2 regions of the Bacillus sp. SCT118 genome follow, and region 2 is predicted to be linked to the other one. Evidence: a T-box and tRNA genes for the amino acid it is inferred to sense, from the RefSeq annotation. Region 2 holds a T-box; the other holds one or more tRNA genes.
What was found. A T-box is a leader RNA that pairs with one kind of tRNA and senses whether it is charged. The one in region 2 lies ahead of thrS (threonine--tRNA ligase), so its partner is inferred to be a tRNA-Thr.
Positions count from the first base shown of each region.

Region 1: it has a tRNA-Thr gene. The T-box ahead of thrS (threonine--tRNA ligase) is inferred to sense a tRNA for this amino acid. The anticodon was not compared.

Region 1 covers NZ_CP191225.1:3,835,495-3,844,042, reverse strand. Annotated here, with positions in the region: gene ACQVGT_RS19670 (PTS transporter subunit EIIC) at 1-557, opposite strand, end outside; gene ACQVGT_RS19665 (MurR/RpiR family transcriptional regulator) at 583-1,434, opposite strand; gene murQ (N-acetylmuramic acid 6-phosphate etherase) at 1,451-2,365, opposite strand; gene ACQVGT_RS19655 (GNAT family N-acetyltransferase) at 2,475-2,957, opposite strand; gene ACQVGT_RS19650 (2-thiouracil desulfurase family protein) at 2,970-3,425, opposite strand; tRNA gene ACQVGT_RS19645 (tRNA-Glu) at 3,605-3,679, shown strand; tRNA gene ACQVGT_RS19640 (tRNA-Val) at 3,683-3,758, shown strand; tRNA gene ACQVGT_RS19635 (tRNA-Thr) at 3,763-3,835, shown strand; tRNA gene ACQVGT_RS19630 (tRNA-Tyr) at 3,858-3,942, shown strand; tRNA gene ACQVGT_RS19625 (tRNA-Gln) at 3,947-4,018, shown strand; gene sigW (RNA polymerase sigma factor SigW) at 4,248-4,811, shown strand; gene rsiW (anti-sigma-W factor RsiW) at 4,825-5,451, shown strand; gene cdaA (diadenylate cyclase CdaA) at 5,612-6,433, shown strand; gene cdaR (CdaA regulatory protein CdaR) at 6,426-7,880, shown strand; gene glmM (phosphoglucosamine mutase) at 7,899-8,548, shown strand, end outside.
Region 2 covers NZ_CP191225.1:361,623-370,170, forward strand. Annotated here, with positions in the region: gene ACQVGT_RS01820 (HD domain-containing protein) at 1-599, shown strand, start outside; gene ACQVGT_RS01825 (YwgA family protein) at 635-1,135, shown strand; gene ACQVGT_RS01830 (Rrf2 family transcriptional regulator) at 1,247-1,717, shown strand; gene ACQVGT_RS01835 (MFS transporter) at 1,717-3,126, shown strand; T-box leader at 3,173-3,401, shown strand; T-box leader at 3,435-3,656, shown strand; T-box leader at 3,688-3,909, shown strand; gene thrS (threonine--tRNA ligase) at 3,963-5,879, shown strand; gene ACQVGT_RS01845 (MarR family transcriptional regulator) at 5,999-6,418, shown strand; gene thmT (2-hydroxymuconate tautomerase) at 6,461-6,649, opposite strand; gene ACQVGT_RS01855 (site-2 protease family protein) at 6,758-7,417, shown strand; gene ACQVGT_RS01860 (YwhD family protein) at 7,431-7,949, shown strand; gene ACQVGT_RS01865 (transglycosylase domain-containing protein) at 8,243-8,548, opposite strand, start outside.

The DNA of each region.
Region 1 (8,548 bases), 560 kb from region 2:
GGTGTCCCGCCAAATTCTTTCGAAGCGTTAATACCAACGAGAATGCCGAGATAAGTGAACAGCCCTGATCCGATGACTGTCAGGATAACCGCAATTTGTGAGTCTGCAGAGAGCCAGCCTGCTTGAATAATTGCTTTGGTAATCCCAGTAATTAAACCGGAAGCGACTAGAGCGGGAATAAGAGGGATAAAAATGCTGGCAATTTTACGTAAGAAAAGTTTAAAAGGAGTGGCGTTTTTTCGATTGATATCGGCTTTCTTTTTGGCCGCTGCTTCTTTGACATCGGCACTTTCTTCTGCTGCTGACACGAGCTTTGAGAAAGCAGCTGTAACATGATTGACGACTCCTGTGCCGAGGATAATTTGTAAGGTTTCAGCTTCAACGACCCCCAATACGCCGTCAAGCTTTCTTAAAGCCTGAGCATCCGCTTTGCTTTCATCGTAAGGCGTAATGCGCAGGCGTGTCATGCAATGCGTATATGAAGAAATATTGGATTTTCCTCCGCATAGCTCAAGGATTTTCTGTGCGAGATGATGGTAGTTATTTTCTTTGCTCATTAAAACCCCTCCCCTTCAAGATGCCTTATTTTATTCTCATAGATTGTATGGCTGCTCTCGTTTTATCGATATAACCGGTTGTCGTTTCATACTGCTCAGCCGCCATGCCTAAAAACAAAACATCAATTATAAAAAGCTGGGCGAGGCGGGAGGAAGTGGCTGCACTTCGAATCAAGGCTTCATTGGAATGGGCTGTATACAAAGGGACATCAGCCAGTGCGGAGACGGATGTCTGACTGAATTGTGTGAGGCTGATCGTTGTGATGCCTTTTTCCTTGGCCATGGCGAACAGTTCAATGATTTCCTGTGTCTCTCCTGAAAACGAAATGGCGAATACGATGTCGTCTTTATCTGCATTTGCGATTAAAGATGCCACAAGATGAGTGTCTGTAAACGCGGTTGCTTGTTTATGAATGCGAAGCCACTTTTGCTGGGCGTCCTTGGCGACAATGCCGGAAGCCCCGAGGCCGATAAAATGCACGGTATGAGCTTTGAGAAGCAGAGAAACCGCTCGTTCAAGCTCTTTGTAGTCCATCAGGTCTGAAGTATCCTGAATGGCTTGAATGGCATTGCCGGCCGTTTTTTCGGAAATGGAGGGCAGCGGCTCGTGGGGAACAATATCCCGGTAGCCCTGAAAAGTTGGCTTTGCCAGATCGCCCGCTACTCTCATTTTTAAATCTTGAAATCCTTTTAAACCGAGTGATTTGCAGAGCCTGATGACGGCAGCGTCACTTGAATTGGCTAAGGCGCTAATTTCGTTGACGGTGCTTTCGATTGCTTTGTGAGGATGGGCTAGGATATAATCTGCAAGTTTGCGCTCGGATGGAGGGAGCTTATGCTTCATTGATTGGATGATCGCTAAACCGCCTGTGGCCATTCTAGTTCTCTCCTTATCATGGATGGTAATGTTCGATTGCTTTGTCAATGAAACCGTTTGCTTCATCGAGTAATGTCTTTGCTTGTTTCTGATCTGTGCTTGTTTTGAGCATGACGATTGCTGTTTTGACGTGATGATCGGCTTGTTCCAGGGTGTGCCTGGCTGTGTCGTATGAAGCATTTGTAAGGCTTTGGATGATGCTGATGGCGCGTTCTTTTAGTTTTTTGTTGCTGACGTTGACGTCTACCATCAAGTTTTCGTAAACCTTGCCGATTTTGACCATTACAGCGGTAGATATCATGTTTAGAATCATTTTATGAGCGGTTGCGGCTTTCATACGTGTTGATCCTGTAATGGCCTCAGGTCCGACGACAACCTCAATGCTGTGATCCGCATCCTTGCTGATGGCGGAATTTTCATTGCAAGTAAGGGCGATGGTGTGTGCTCCGACTTTGCGGGCGTATCTTAGGGCGCCTGCGGCGTACGGTGTGCGGCCGCTTGCTGCGATGGCAATGACGGTGTCATTTGAAGTGAGCTGTATGTTTCTTAAATCTTCACCTCCTGCTTCCTCACTGTCTTCAATGCCCTCTGCTGCCTGTAAAAAGGCTTTGGGGCCTCCAGCCATGATTCCGATGACCTGATCAGGGCTTACGCTGTAGGTGGGAGGACATTCAACAGCATCCATGACGCCGAGTCTGCCGCTTGTGCCGGCGCCTGTATATATGAGCCGGCCTCCATTTTGAAACGATTCATATGCGCAGTCTACAGCTGTTTTGATGTCGGGGAGAACCTCCTGAACGGCTGCAGCGACTTTCATATCTTCGTTGTTGATCATTTTGAGGATGCCGAGAGTGTTTGCTTTGTGGATTTCAACTGTTTGACTATTGCGTGATTCCGTTGTAAGACGGTGAAGGTTTAATGGTTCTGACATGAGGATGCCCCCTGTTTTAAAATGATATATCTCAATGTTCAGTATATTCATTTCTGTTATGATATTTCAACTATGTTTTTAAATTTTTGAAATTTTATTTCACTCAAGACTATAAGAAATGATGAAGGATCAACTGTTCTCCAAGCGGCCCGATTCTTCGCCGTCCTTTATCAAGGAACCCGCTTTTCATATAAAGGTGTTTTGCGCGTATGTTCAGATGATTGACGGCCAAGATGATTTCGTCGCACCATGGAAAATATCCGCTCACAAAAGCGGGAAGCAAAATCATGGCTTTTTTCGCATAGCCTTTTCCGTGGTGCACAGCGTTTAAAGACAGGGAGCTGAGCAGTAAAGCAAATGGATTGTTAGAATAGGAAGCAAGCGTTTCTTTTGATGCATGTAAAATGAAAAAACCGACTGGAAGGTCGTCTTTTAAGATGACAACCGGGTATCGGTCCTGTATGCCCAGAGCCTGAGACAGCACCTCTTTCGGGAGGGAGGTAAAGCGTTTGTCATCATTAGTGAGCGTGAATGATTGAAGCTCGGGCAAGTGTTCAGGCTTATAGAAGGATAAAGAAATGTCTTGAGTCATGGGGTGGCCTCCTTACAATATGTCGTCAAGCTCGTTTTCCGAAATGACGCGGTAGCCCGCTTGTTTTAACAATGCGGCGGTTACTCCGTTGCCGGTGATTTTTTTGCCAGAGAATGTGCCGTTATAGATAAACCCGCTTCCGCAAGATGGACTGTTTTCTTTTAATATGACGGCAGAAGCGTTGATTTCTTTTGCGTAAGCCAATGTTTTCGCGGCGCCTTCCATATATAGTTCTGTGACGTCTTCTCCTGAAGCTGTCACGATTTTCGCTGTTCCATTGAGGACATCCTCGCCGGTGCCTCCTATGATTTCTGCGGGTTCGCGTGGGGTAGAGAAGTCGCCGAGAAGCTCAGGGCAAGCCATGACTGCTTTCTTTTCATCGACGAGTTTTCTGATTTTCTCCGACGCTGCGTGAGAGCCGTTATATCTGCATTCAATGCCTCCAAGGCAAGAACTGACTAGAATCATATTGGTTTCTCCTCTCTTGCTTTGCTTGTCTCTATCATAAAATAAATGGCTTTAGTTGGGAGGCTTTTTCAGTTAAAAAAGGAGTTAAAAAGTTTGAAAATAAAAAATTTAATTTTCCTCTTTACAAACAGGGGGTGACCTGTATATAATAACTTTTGTCAGCTCGACGAGAACACAACGGCCCGTTGGTCAAGCGGTTAAGACACCGCCCTTTCACGGCGGTAACACGGGTTCGAATCCCGTACGGGTCACCATTTGGAGGATTAGCTCAGCTGGGAGAGCATCTGCCTTACAAGCAGAGGGTCGGCGGTTCGAGCCCGTCATCCTCCACCATCTTGCCGGTGTAGCTCAATTGGTAGAGCAACTGACTTGTAATCAGTAGGTTGGGGGTTCAAGTCCTCTTGCCGGCACTGTTTTTTCAAAATTTTATGTGGAGGGGTAGCGAAGTGGCTAAACGCGGCGGACTGTAAATCCGCTCCCTCAGGGTTCGGCAGTTCGAATCTGCCCCCCTCCACCATTATTGGGCTATAGCCAAGCGGTAAGGCAACGGACTTTGACTCCGTCATGCGTTGGTTCGAATCCAGCTAGCCCAGTCACAGACACCTTTGATCAAAAGGTGTCTTTTTTCTTTTGGAAAAATCATTCCAACTTCTAACTGTTCAGTCTGTATAATAATTTTAAAAATATGTTAAGGTAGTTTATTCACGAATTACCATCTACACCCTGCCAAAAATTTGATAAACTTATTTTATAAAAAAATTGAAACCTTTTGAAACGAAGCTCGTATACATACAGACCGGTGAAGGCAGAGGTTAGATAAATATGGAAATGATGATTAAAAAAAGAATTAAACAAGTCAAAAAAGGCGACCAGGATGCATTTGCGGACATCGTAGATATTTACAAAGATAAAATTTATCAGCTTTGCTACCGTATGCTTGGCAATGTGCATGAGGCGGAGGATATTGCACAGGAAGCTTTCATCAGAGCGTACGTTAATATCGACAGTTTTGATATTAACCGGAAATTTTCAACTTGGCTTTATCGAATCGCGACCAATTTGACCATTGACCGCATTCGCAAAAAGAAGCCGGATTATTACCTCGATGCAGAGGTGGCTGGTACGGAAGGCTTGACCATGTATTCTCAAATCGCCGCAGATGGTGTTTTGCCTGAAGATGCAGTTGTGTCGCTGGAGCTCTCAAACACGATACAGCAGAAAATTTTAAAGCTTCCTGACAAATACAGAACAGTCATCGTATTAAAGTATATTGACGAACTCTCATTAATTGAAATCGGGGAGATTCTAAACATTCCTGTGGGGACTGTGAAAACGCGGATTCACAGAGGCAGAGAGGCTCTTAGAAAACAATTAAGGGATCTTTAAGTGGGGTGATGAAATGAGCTGTCCTGAACAAATTGTGCAGCTTATGCATATGCATCTTGATGGAGATATCCTTCCAAAAGATGAACACGTATTAAATGAACATCTGGAGACATGCGAGAAATGCAGAAAGCATTTTTACGAGATGGAGAAATCCATAGCGCTCGTACGGAGCACATCGCATGTCGAAGCCCCCGCGGATTTTACCGCTAATGTCATGGCAAAATTGCCTAAGGAGAAGAAAAGAGCTTCTGTAAAAAGATGGTTCAGAACCCATCCCGTTATCGCAGCTGCTGCGGTATTCATCATTTTGATGGGCGGAGGTTTTTTTAACAGCTGGCATAATGACCACAATTTCAGCGTATCCAAGCAGCCGAATCTTGTGGTTCATAACCATACTGTGACCGTGCCAGAAGGTGAGACGGTCAAAGGTGATGTCACTGTCAAAAACGGCAAGCTGATTATTAAAGGCAAAATAGACGGGGATGTAACCGTCGTAAACGGCGAAAAGTATATGGCCTCTGCTGGACAAGTCACCGGTCAGATTGAAGAAATCAATCAATTATTCGACTGGACATGGTACAAGATGAAGTCTGCGGGGAAAAGTGTACTCGATGCATTCAGTCCGAACGGAGAAGAGTAAAGCGCGTTAGCCGCTTTGCTCTTTTTTTGCGGGCTGAGAGGGCTGGCACATTTCACTTGCTAAATCGAAATGTGGTATAATGGGCTCGCTATGTAAAGTACATATGCGTAACACGTAAAACACAAAATACGAAATGACTGAAATCTTGGAGGACGAGGAAATGGCTTTTGAGGATATCCCTTTTTTGCAGTACCTCGGCAATGCCGTTGATATTCTCCTTGTTTGGTATGTGATATATAAATTGATTATGGTGATACGCGGCACGAAAGCGGTTCAGCTGTTAAAAGGAATTGTAGTCATCGTGCTTGTTCGTATGGCCAGCCAATATTTGGGCCTCAGCACACTTCAATGGCTGATGGACCAAGCGATAACATGGGGATTTTTAGCAATTATTATTATTTTTCAGCCTGAGCTGAGAAGAGCGCTTGAACAGCTAGGCCGCGGCCGCTTTTTTTCGAGGAGCGGCACGCCTGTTGAAGAAGCGCAGCAGAAAACGATTGAGGCCATTACAAAAGCGATCAATTATATGGCGAAACGCCGTATAGGCGCCCTGCTGACCATTGAGCGGGATACTGGAATGGGGGATTATATTGAAACCGGCATACCACTGAATGCCAAAGTCAGCTCTGAGCTGCTGATCAATATTTTTATCCCAAACACCCCGCTTCACGACGGTGCGGTGATTATGAAAAATAATGAAATTGCCGCGGCCGCCTGTTATCTGCCGCTTTCTGAGAGCCCGTTTATTTCAAAAGAACTGGGCACGCGGCACAGAGCAGCTGTCGGTATCAGTGAAGTAACAGACAGTTTGACGATTATTGTGTCTGAAGAGACCGGCGGCGTCAGTGTGGCAAAGAACGGCGACCTTCACAGAGAGCTTACAGAAGAAGCGCTGAAAGAAATGCTTGAAGCCGAGTTTAAGAAAAACACCAGAGACACTTCTTCTAACCGCTGGTATTGGAGGGGCAAGAAAAATGGATAAATTCTTAAACAACCGCTGGGCTGTGAAAATCATTGCTCTGCTTTTCGCGCTCTTGCTTTATGTGGCGGTTAACAGCAACCAAGCACCGACTCCGAAAAAACCGGGTGAATCTTTCTTTCCGACATCAACAACTGATGAAGCAACTCTGACTGATATTCCGGTTAAAGCGTATTATGATGATGAAAATTACGTCGTGACGGGTGTTCCGCAAACGGTTAATGTCACGATAAAAGGCTCGACAAGCGCCGTGAAAAAGGCTCGGCAGACCAAAAACTTTGAAATATATGCCGATATGGAACATTTGAAAACCGGCACACATAAGGTTGAGCTTAAGGCCAAAAACGTGTCGGATGGGCTGACAATCTCAATTAATCCGTCTGTTACGACAGTGACCATTCAGGAACGGACGACCAAAAGTTTTCCCGTAGAAGTGGAGTACTACAACAAAAGCAAGATGAAAAAAGGCTATTCTCCGGAGCAGCCGATTGTCAGTCCGAAAAATGTGCAGATTACCGGATCGAAAAATGTCATCGATAATATTTCTCTTGTAAAAGCTTCAGTGAATTTGGAAAACGCAGATGAAACGATTGAAAAGGAAGCGAAAGTGACTGTCTATGATAAAGACGGAAACGCGCTTCCTGTCGACGTGGAGCCCTCGGTCATCAAGATTACCGTTCCGGTGACAAGCCCGAGTAAAAAAGTGCCCTTTAAAATTGAACGGACAGGAAGCCTTCCTGACGGTGTCAGCATAGCGAATATTGAATCCAGCCCCAGTGAGGTAACGGTTTACGGCTCACAGGATGTGTTGGATTCTCTTGAATTTATTGACGGCGTCAGCTTAGATTTAAGTAAAATTAACAAGGATTCCGATATCGAGGCAGATATTCCGCTTCCTGACGGTGTCAAAAAAATCTCGCCGTCAAAGGTGACTTTGCATATAGAAGTCGATAGTGAAGCGGATCAGAAGTTCGAGAATGTCCCTATCAAGACTGTAGGGCTGAGCAGCTCACAAAACATTGAATTTCTTGATCCTGAATCACAAGCGATAGACGTAACGGCTAAAGGCTCTCCCGCGAATATAAAAAAACTGAAAAAATCAGATATTGAATTGTATGTGAATGTTTCAGATTTAGAGGACGGGGAGCATAGCGTGAAGCTTGAAGTGAACGGGCCACAGAATGTAACCTGGTCCTTGGGGCGGAAAAACGCCAAAATCAAGCTGACGTCTAAGAAAAGCAATACATCAACGAATGATAACAGCAGCAATACATCAGGGAATCAGGATGACACAGATAAACAAACAAATGATCAAAAGAACAATCAGCAAGAAGATACAAAGAACACTGATAAAAACAGCAACGATCAAAACCAAGACGAAAATAAAGAGCAAAACCAAGATCAGGATGAGGATGAATCCACTGCGAATTCACAATCCTCATCGGAATAAAAAAGGAGCGATTATAAAATGGGCAAGTATTTTGGAACAGACGGTGTAAGAGGTGTCGCCAATAGTGAGCTTACACCTGAGCTGGCCTTTAAAGTCGGACGTTTCGGCGGTTATGTGCTGACAAAAGACAAACAACGTCCAAAAGTGCTGATAGGCCGCGATACACGCATCTCCGGCCATATGCTGGAGGGAGCCCTTGTCGCCGGACTTTTATCCATTGGCGCAGAAGTCATGCGCCTAGGTGTCATTTCTACACCAGGTGTATCTTATTTGACAAAAGCGATGGATGCAGAGGCGGGCGTCATGATTTCCGCTTCTCATAACCCAGTGCAGGATAACGGCATCAAATTCTTTGGGGGAGATGGATTTAAGCTTTCTGATGAACAGGAGGCTGAAATTGAGCGCCTGATGGACGAACCTGAGGATAAGCTGCCAAGACCTGTCGGAGCAGACCTTGGACTTGTAAACGATTATTTTGAAGGCGGACAAAAATATCTGCAATTCTTAAAACAGACAGCTGATGAAGATTTCACAGGCATTCATGTGGCATTGGACTGTGCCCATGGCGCAACGTCATCCTTGGCGACACACCTGTTTGCTGATTTAGATGCAGATGTTTCGACAATGGGGACTTCCCCGAACGGATTAAACATTAATGACGGCGTCGG
Region 2 (8,548 bases):
ATCCTGTGACTAGAAGTGCAGAGGTTATTTTAACGAAGATTCTTCACAGGGCGAAGCAGCTGCACGATGAAGGCTATGTCTTCACTCACGCTCCGGTTCATTTCTATTCTATTTTTGAAGGGAAATTGACACTGGAGGATTATGTAAAGCTGGATGAATCTATTATTTTGTATTACTTCCAGGCCTGGGAGGAGGAAGAAGACGCGATTTTATCCGACTTGTGCCGCAGATTCATTAACCGCCAGCTGTTCCAATACGTTGAATTCAATCCGAATGAAGAAATGTCGGCTTATTTTGAGCTGACCTCATTGTTCAAAGAGGCGGGAATCGATCCGAGCTATTATTTGGTCGTTGATTCTTCATCAGATCTGCCATACGATTTTTACCGACCGGGAGAGGAAGAGGAGCGTCTGCCGATCCATCTCTTGACGCAAAACGGCCAAATTAAAGAGCTGTCCAGGCAGTCGGCTATTGTGGAATCCATCTCAGGTAAACGGCGGACGGACCACAAGCTTTACTATCCAAAGGACTTGATTTGTGACGGCTCTAAACATCCGGAAGCGAAAATGAAAATCCGGCAGCTGCTGGGACTGACATAGAAATTGGAAAGAAGGAAAAAGGAGATGTCGGGAATTTGTTGAAAGAACATGCAAAACTGATGAAGGTGTTCTCGGATTCTGGAGAAATCATCGGGCGAAAGAAGCTGCAGAAAATGATTTATATCGCCAAGAAAATGCAGTTTCCTTTCTATGAGAAATATGATTTTCACTTTTACGGACCATATTCAGAGGAACTGACGCTCCAGATTGAAGAGCTGTGCAACCTTGGATTTCTGCATGAGGTGAAGGAAAAAAAGGGCGGCTACTTTCAATACCGGTATTCGCTGACTGAGACAGGCTCCGCATTTTTAGACCATGCTGATCTGGACATGCCGGATATGAAAGGCTATATTGACAGTGTAAACAGCCGTTCATCACGGTTTTTAGAGCTTGTTTCCACGATCCTTTACTTTGACGGGCTTGAGGATGAGGAAAAGAAAGAAAAAGTCTTTACCATCAAAAGCAAGCAAAAATATACAAATGAAGAATATGACGAAGCGCTTCAATACATAGAGGAACTGAAGCAGATTTGTTAACCATACCAAGCAAAAGAAATGATCCGTTTCTTTTGCTTTTTTTATTGACAAAAGCTGCTAAGAGATTCATTATGGATAATAGTTATCCATAATGAATCAGGAGTGAATAGGATGAAAATGAAATCAGGAATGGAGCAGGCGGTTTCTGTGCTGCTGTTACTGTCACGGCTGCCGGTACAGGCTTCTTTGACGTCAGAGGCTATAAGCCAGCGATTGCGTGTGTCTCCGTCTTACTTGAAGAAGCTGATGAGAACATTAGTTCAAGCCGGTTTGGCAGAATCCTTACCAGGGACGAAGGGCGGTTTTACCCTGACGAAGCCTTTGGCGGACATTACGCTTTATGATGTTTATCAAGCGGTTGAAGGCAGAGGTTCGATGTATCAGGGGAAAGGCCTGCTGCAATCTGTATTTGAGGGAGAAAGTCACTGTGTGCTGGAGACAGTCATGGGGGAAATCGAGGATAAATGGGCCAATCTCATGAGAGAAGAATCCTTGCAGCATGTCATGGACAGAGTCGGGGAATTGTATGATCTTGAAAAAATAGATGATTGGGTAATCAAGCAAGTGAAAGGGCAATTGTAATGAAAAATAGCGGATCTTTACACAAAACAGATTCATCTACAGGAATATCTGTACTGATCGTGCTCGCACTTGGTTTCCTCATGGCAACTCTTGATGTGACCGTTGTGAATGTGGCGATGGCGGATATGAAAAACACTCTTTCAATGTCACTTTCAGGTGTAACATGGGTTGTGGACGGGTACATTCTTACTTTTGCGTCGCTTCTGCTGGCGGGCGGAGCCTTGGCTGACCGTTTCGGCTCGAAGACGATCTATATCTTAGGTCTAGCCGTTTTTGTTCTGGCCTCCTGTGTATGCGCTGCATCTATAAATGGGCAGATGCTGATTGCCGGACGTCTCATACAGGGAATTGGAGCAGCTTTGTTTATGCCAAGCTCACTCAGCCTTTTGGCTGCCTCTTATCCTGATGAGCGGGTGCGGGCGAGAATGTTTGGGCTGTGGGCCGCGCTTGTTTCCGCCGCTTCAGGCCTTGGGCCCTTTATCGGGGGAGTGCTGGTACAGTTGGCGGGCTGGCAGAGTATTTTTCTGATCAATGTGCCAATAGGGGCTGCTGCGCTCATTTCAGCTTACCGAATCCTCAGCCGCGTTCCGGGAAAAAGCAGCCGCGTGAACATCGTTGGGCATCTGCTTGGCATGATGGCTCTCGGGTTTCTTTCCTATGCTTTGATACAGGGGCCTTCAGTGGGCTGGCGCTCGCCAGTGATTCTTGTAGCATTTACTGCAGCGATTTTGGCATTTGTGCTGTTTTTGCTGCGGGAAATTTCTGCAAAAGCACCCATCCTGCCGGCGTCCTTATACAAAAGCGGCCGCTTCTCAGCTGCCCAATTTATCGGGTTTTTGCTGAATTTCGCCCTTTTTGGCGGCATGTTTATGCTCAGCCTTTTTTTGCAGGAAGCAGGAGGCGCAAGTTCCTTTATGGCTGGAGTGGAGCTGCTGCCGATGATGGCGGTCTTCGTGATCGGCAATCTGCTGTTTGCCCGTCTGGCGAATCGGTTTGAAGCCGGGCAGCTTATGTTTGTATCAATGGCGGTCAGCTGTATCATTGCATTGCTGTTGTTTGTGCTGATTTCTCCGGATTTTCCTTATTGGCAGCTGGCGGTATTGATGTCTGTTATGAACCTCTGTACCGGTATTACAGTTCCTGCCATGACAACTGTGATCATGCAGGCTGCCGGGCAAAGACATGCGAATATCGCCGGTGCGGCGTTAAATACAAACCGGCAAATCGGAGCCTTGGTCGGCGTAGCGATAACCGGGGTGATTATTCATCTGTCCGCCACTTGGTATGCCGGTGCCGGGTTTACGTTTTTGATGATGGGAGCGGCATACAGCCTCGCTGCATTGCTTGTATGGCTGTTTCTGGTTGCCCATAACGGAACTGTTGCGTCAGAAAAAAATGTAAATCACTGATTGCGCTTTGTGGGAATATATAGTAAGATATAAAAAATTATTGAAACAACAGGCACTGATAAGGACACGAGATGCTTTTTACGGTTTCCAGAGAGGGAAGGACAGCTGAGATCTTCCTAACGCAGGGAAAGCAGCTTACCGCCTTTGAGCCGTATCGGGGAAAACAAGTATCTGATACCGTCATGCTGCGTTACAGCATCTTCAAGCCGATCACCATGTGTAATTGATCGGGAATTTGGGTGGAACCACGGATGATCAACACATTCGTCCCTTTTAGAGGGATGGGTGTGTTTTTTTATATGAACTACATAAATGCGTTGAAAAGGACACGAATGATAGTTACGGTTTTCAGAGAGGGAAGGAAAGGTGAGAGCTTCCCAGCTTAGGAATATCATTTACCGCCTTGGAGCAGCATTGGGGAACTGAAGTATCCAATGCCGTCTATGCTGCGTTACAGCACCGAGCCGACAATATAGTATTTGTCGGGAACTTGGGTGGAACCACGGGTTAATCACACACTCGTCCCTATCTGTGGGACGGGTGTGTTTTTTTATGAATTGAATACATGCGATGAAAAGGACACGAATGATAGTTACGGTTTTCAGAGAGGGAAGGAAAGGTGAGAGCTTCCCAGCTTAGGAATATCATTTACCGCCTTGGAGCAGCATTGGGGAACTGAAGTATCCAATGCCGTCTATGCTGCGTTACAGCACCGAGCCGACAACATAGTATTTGTCGGGAACTTGGGTGGAACCACGGGTTAATCACACACTCGTCCCTATCTGCGGGACGGGTGTGTTTTTTTATATACAACAATGAATAAGGAGTGTTCTAAAATGAGTAAACATGTACACATTCAGCTTCCGGACGGACAGATCCAGGAATATCCGAAAGGCATCACAATCAAAGAAGCGGCTGGTTCTATCAGTTCCAGTCTGCAAAAGAAAGCGGCCGCAGGTCAGGTCAACGGCAAGCTTGTTGATCTCAGTTTCAAGCTGGAGGAAGATGCTGAGCTTTCGATTGTCACACTCGATTCACAAGAAGGCTTGCAGGTGCTTCGCCACACAACAGCGCACGTGCTGGCCCAAGCAGTAAAACGGCTGTACGGCGAAGTGTCATTGGGGGTAGGGCCTGTGATTTTAGACGGCTTCTACTATGACATGAAGCTGGGGAAAAGCTTGGCATCAGGAGACTTAGAGGCCATCGAAAAAGAAATGAAAAACATAATAAATGAAAACCTTGAAATCAAACGTATGGAGGTTTCTTACGAAGAGGCTGAAGAGCTGTTTGCACAAAAAGACGAGCGGCTCAAGCTTGAGATTTTAAAGGATATTCCGCGTGGGGAGGATATCACACTGTACCAGCAAGGGGAATTCGTTGACCTGTGCCGCGGGCCGCACCTCCCTTCTACAGGAATGATCAAGGCGTTCAAACTGACAAGAGTATCAGGCGCTTATTGGCGCGGAGACAGCAAAAATGAAGTCCTGCAGCGGGTGTACGGGGTTGCGTTTCAAAAGAAAAAAGATTTGGATGCGCACCTGCATATGCTGGAAGAAGCGGCAAAACGAGACCATCGCAAGCTCGGCAAACAGTTAGGGCTGTTTATGTTTTCTGAAGAAGCGCCGGGGATGCCGTTTTATTTGCCGAAAGGGCAGATTGTCCGCAATGAGCTGGAGCGCTTCTCGCGTGAGCTGCAAACAAATGCCGGCTACGATGAGGTGCGTACGCCGTTTATGATGAATCAGCGGTTATGGGAGCAGTCAGGCCATTGGGACCATTATCGCGACAATATGTACTTTTCAGAAGTGGATGATACAAGGTTCGCAATGAAGCCGATGAATTGTCCCGGCCATATGCTCATTTTTAAAAACAGCCTGTATTCTTATCGGGATCTGCCGATTCGCATGGCGGAATTCGGACAGGTGCACCGCCATGAATACAGCGGCGCTTTAAACGGAATGCTTCGCGTTCGGACGTTCTGTCAGGATGACGCCCATATTTTCGTTCGGGAGGATCAGATTGAGAGTGAGATCAAAGAAGCGATTCGGCTGATTGATGAGGTATATCGGACATTTGGTTTCGAGTATTCAGTTGAGCTTTCGACTCGCCCGGAGGATTCATTAGGCGATGACAGCCTTTGGGAAGCGTCGGAATGTGCCTTAGCACGCGTCCTTGAGGAGCTTGGCCTCTCTTATGAGATCAATGAAGGTGATGGGGCGTTTTACGGGCCGAAAATTGATTTCCACATAAAAGATGCCCTGAAACGGAGCCACCAATGCGCGACAATTCAGCTTGATTTTCAAATGCCGGAAAAATTTGATTTAACATATATCAACGAACTCAATGAGAAGGTTCGTCCCGTTGTCATCCACAGAGCGGTTTTCGGCTCAATCGACCGTTTCTTCGGCATTTTGATCGAGCATTACGGCGGGGCTTTTCCAGTCTGGCTCGCACCGCTCCAGGTTCAAATCATACCGGTTTCGCACGTTCACTTAGACTATTGCAGAAAAGTGCAGGCGGAGCTGAAGCAGGTGGGGATAAGAGCCGGCATTGATGAGCGCAATGAGAAGCTGGGCTATAAAATCAGAGAATCGCAGGTGCAGAAAATCCCGTACGTGCTGGTGCTTGGAGATCATGAGGAGCAGGAGGATGCGGTAAACGTCCGCCGATTCGGACATCAGCAGAATGAACATGTTCCTTTTCAGACATTCAAAGATAAGCTTGTGAAACAGGTGGAAAATCGAGGCATGTAGGATAAAAGCTGTGAATTCACATTTTGCTTTTTTGACTTTCCCTATTCGGAATCAGTAAAATAATAAGTAAATCATATCGTTCGTATGTTATGAATGCATCTCGAAATGGGGAAATTGACATGGACCATGACAAACTGGAAGCAAATTTGCTGGATCACGCACTTACAAAATATTTGAAAAGCACGAAGCAATTAGATGAAGCCACCGTTCCGAAACACGTGAATAATGTAAGAGGGTTTATTCTGCGGATCATATACAGACATGGGAGCTGCACCATAAAGGATATTTTGAAGGAGGTCACACTGTCTCCCTCTGCCACGACCACAGCTCTGAATCATTTAGAGCAGGAAGGGTTTATTGAGAGATCCAGAAATAACAATGACCGCCGCACTGTATGGATTACGCTTTCTGAATCGGGCCGGGGAGCGGCTGAACAAATGATCGAAAACCGCCAGCAGCTGATTGACGGCATGTTTGAACGTTTAACAGCCGAAGAGAAAGAGACGTTCTTGGCGATTATTGCGAAGCTGGCTCAATAGGGATAATAAAAGCCGGTGCGCGAAGCGCCGGCTTTATAGAGATTATTCCATATCGCTCAGGCGTTTGCCTGCGACGGCATAATGGTCTTTTCTCATTTCTTCTATAAAGACAACAATTTTTTCTTCAGAAGCACCGGTTGTTTCCTTTACGGCTTCTGTTACTTTCTCGACAAGATTGCGTTTTTGCTCGTCTGTACGGCCTTCGAGCATTTTGACAGTTACGTATGGCATGGGTGCTGAATCCTCCTTTATCTCGTTTCCTCTCTTTAGAAAAAGAGGCTTCTTATAGTATACTGAATAAAGTAAATTCTTGCATTTTGAGAAAGAGGGATATCTCACTTGGACCGTTTCTTATATTATCCGTTATCTTTAATGCCATACCTCGTCATCACGCTAATTGTGTCGTTTACGATGCACGAGCTTGCCCACGCTTATGTCGCATACAAATTCGGTGACGATACGGCGAAAAAACAAGGAAGACTGACGCTGAATCCCATTAAACACCTTGATCCGTTCGGAACCATTTTGATTTTGGTGGCCGGCTTCGGGTGGGCGCGCCCCATTCCCGTGAATCGCCGCTTCTTTAAGAAACCCCGGCTTGCCGGTGTGCTCGTATCTATAGCCGGGCCCGTCAGTAACCTGATTCTTGCGTTTATTGGTTTCTTTTTGTTAGTGTTGATGCATGCGTACGGAATGGAAATGCTTGCGGCGTTCAGCACGGGGCTGGATCAGTTTTTTTCTATTTGGATACAGCTGAATCTTGTCTTGTTTTTATTTAATCTGCTGCCGCTTCCTCCGCTCGATGGCTATCGAATTATAGAAGATCTCGTTCCGCCGGGCGTGCGTGCCAAAATGACGCAGGCGGAGAGCTACGGCTTTATCGTATTTTTGGTGCTGTTTGTGACACCGCTCGGATCTTACGTGCTGTGGCCGATGCTCAATGCAGGAAGAGATTCGATTTTAAAGCTGTTTTCAGCGATATTTCAACCGCTTTTGTAGGAGGTAGAACTTCATGGAAGAAAAAAAGAAAAAATCAATCGGGTTTAATATTATCAAAAGTGATCCGACAGACGGACACGGTGGTTTTGGCGTAGGGGCACTCAGCCTTGATAACATTTCTCCCGTATTCGTTGATGTAGAGGAAAAAGAAGCGTTCGTAGACATCGGCGCCATGCATGCCCGCAGCACCGTTGAAAAAGGAATTAAATTTCTCCCGAATAAAGAAGAAGTTCCGAACGGAAAACCATACTGGCTTGTGTGGGTAACGATTGACAGAAAAGAAGAGGGGCCTTATTACGCTGGTGTGACAGCCTGTGAAATGACGGTCGACAGAAGCATCAGAAGAGGCTACAAGTCGCTGCCTGAGCATGTGAATTTGATGGATAAATCCATGAAACGGAAAATCATCGTTGATAAAATGGACGACAGCTCGAAGCGTGTACTAGGCGAATTTCTGAAAAAGCATGATCAGGGCCTATGGGACCGTTCCTCAGATGAGTTAAAAACGAGCCTGCTTCCGGAAAACAATTAATTTATGAATTTTCTGTGAACTTTTAAAGTATTTGAGATATTTTTCGTAAACATTGAGTAAACTGGTGATACAGAAATAGGACATGGAAAATCCCGAGCCGAAACAAGACTCGGGGTTTTTCATTTTTTAGGGGGATATGAGTCGGCGACTGGGAGATGAAAGCCGGCGTCGAAGAAATAAGAAATTCACCACTTTATCCCAAAACTGATTGTTCAGCTCGATTGTCTAACATTCTTCCATCGATTATGAAGGAACCATACGAATAACCCGGCCTCCGAGGAGCCGGGTTATTTTCAATGATGTCGCCCCAGCCATTTGTCCCACCACTTTTTCTCGGAAGCGGGCTTTTCTTTGGATGGAAGCCGGTCTTTTGTTTGTTTTGCGGGTTCTGCCCCGTAGCACACGTTTGCTGGTTCTGTGCCTTTCACAAAATATGTGTAATGCTTAGCGGCACAGCCGGGACCTGATGAGTAGCCTGTTTCCGGATCAATGTACACACCGGTTACGCCTTTTGGCGGCTTGAACGCGGTTTCTGGTTCGCCTTTGAGCGCGTCCTCCATGAAGTCCGCCCAAATGGTTTTAGCATAGCTTTTTTCTTC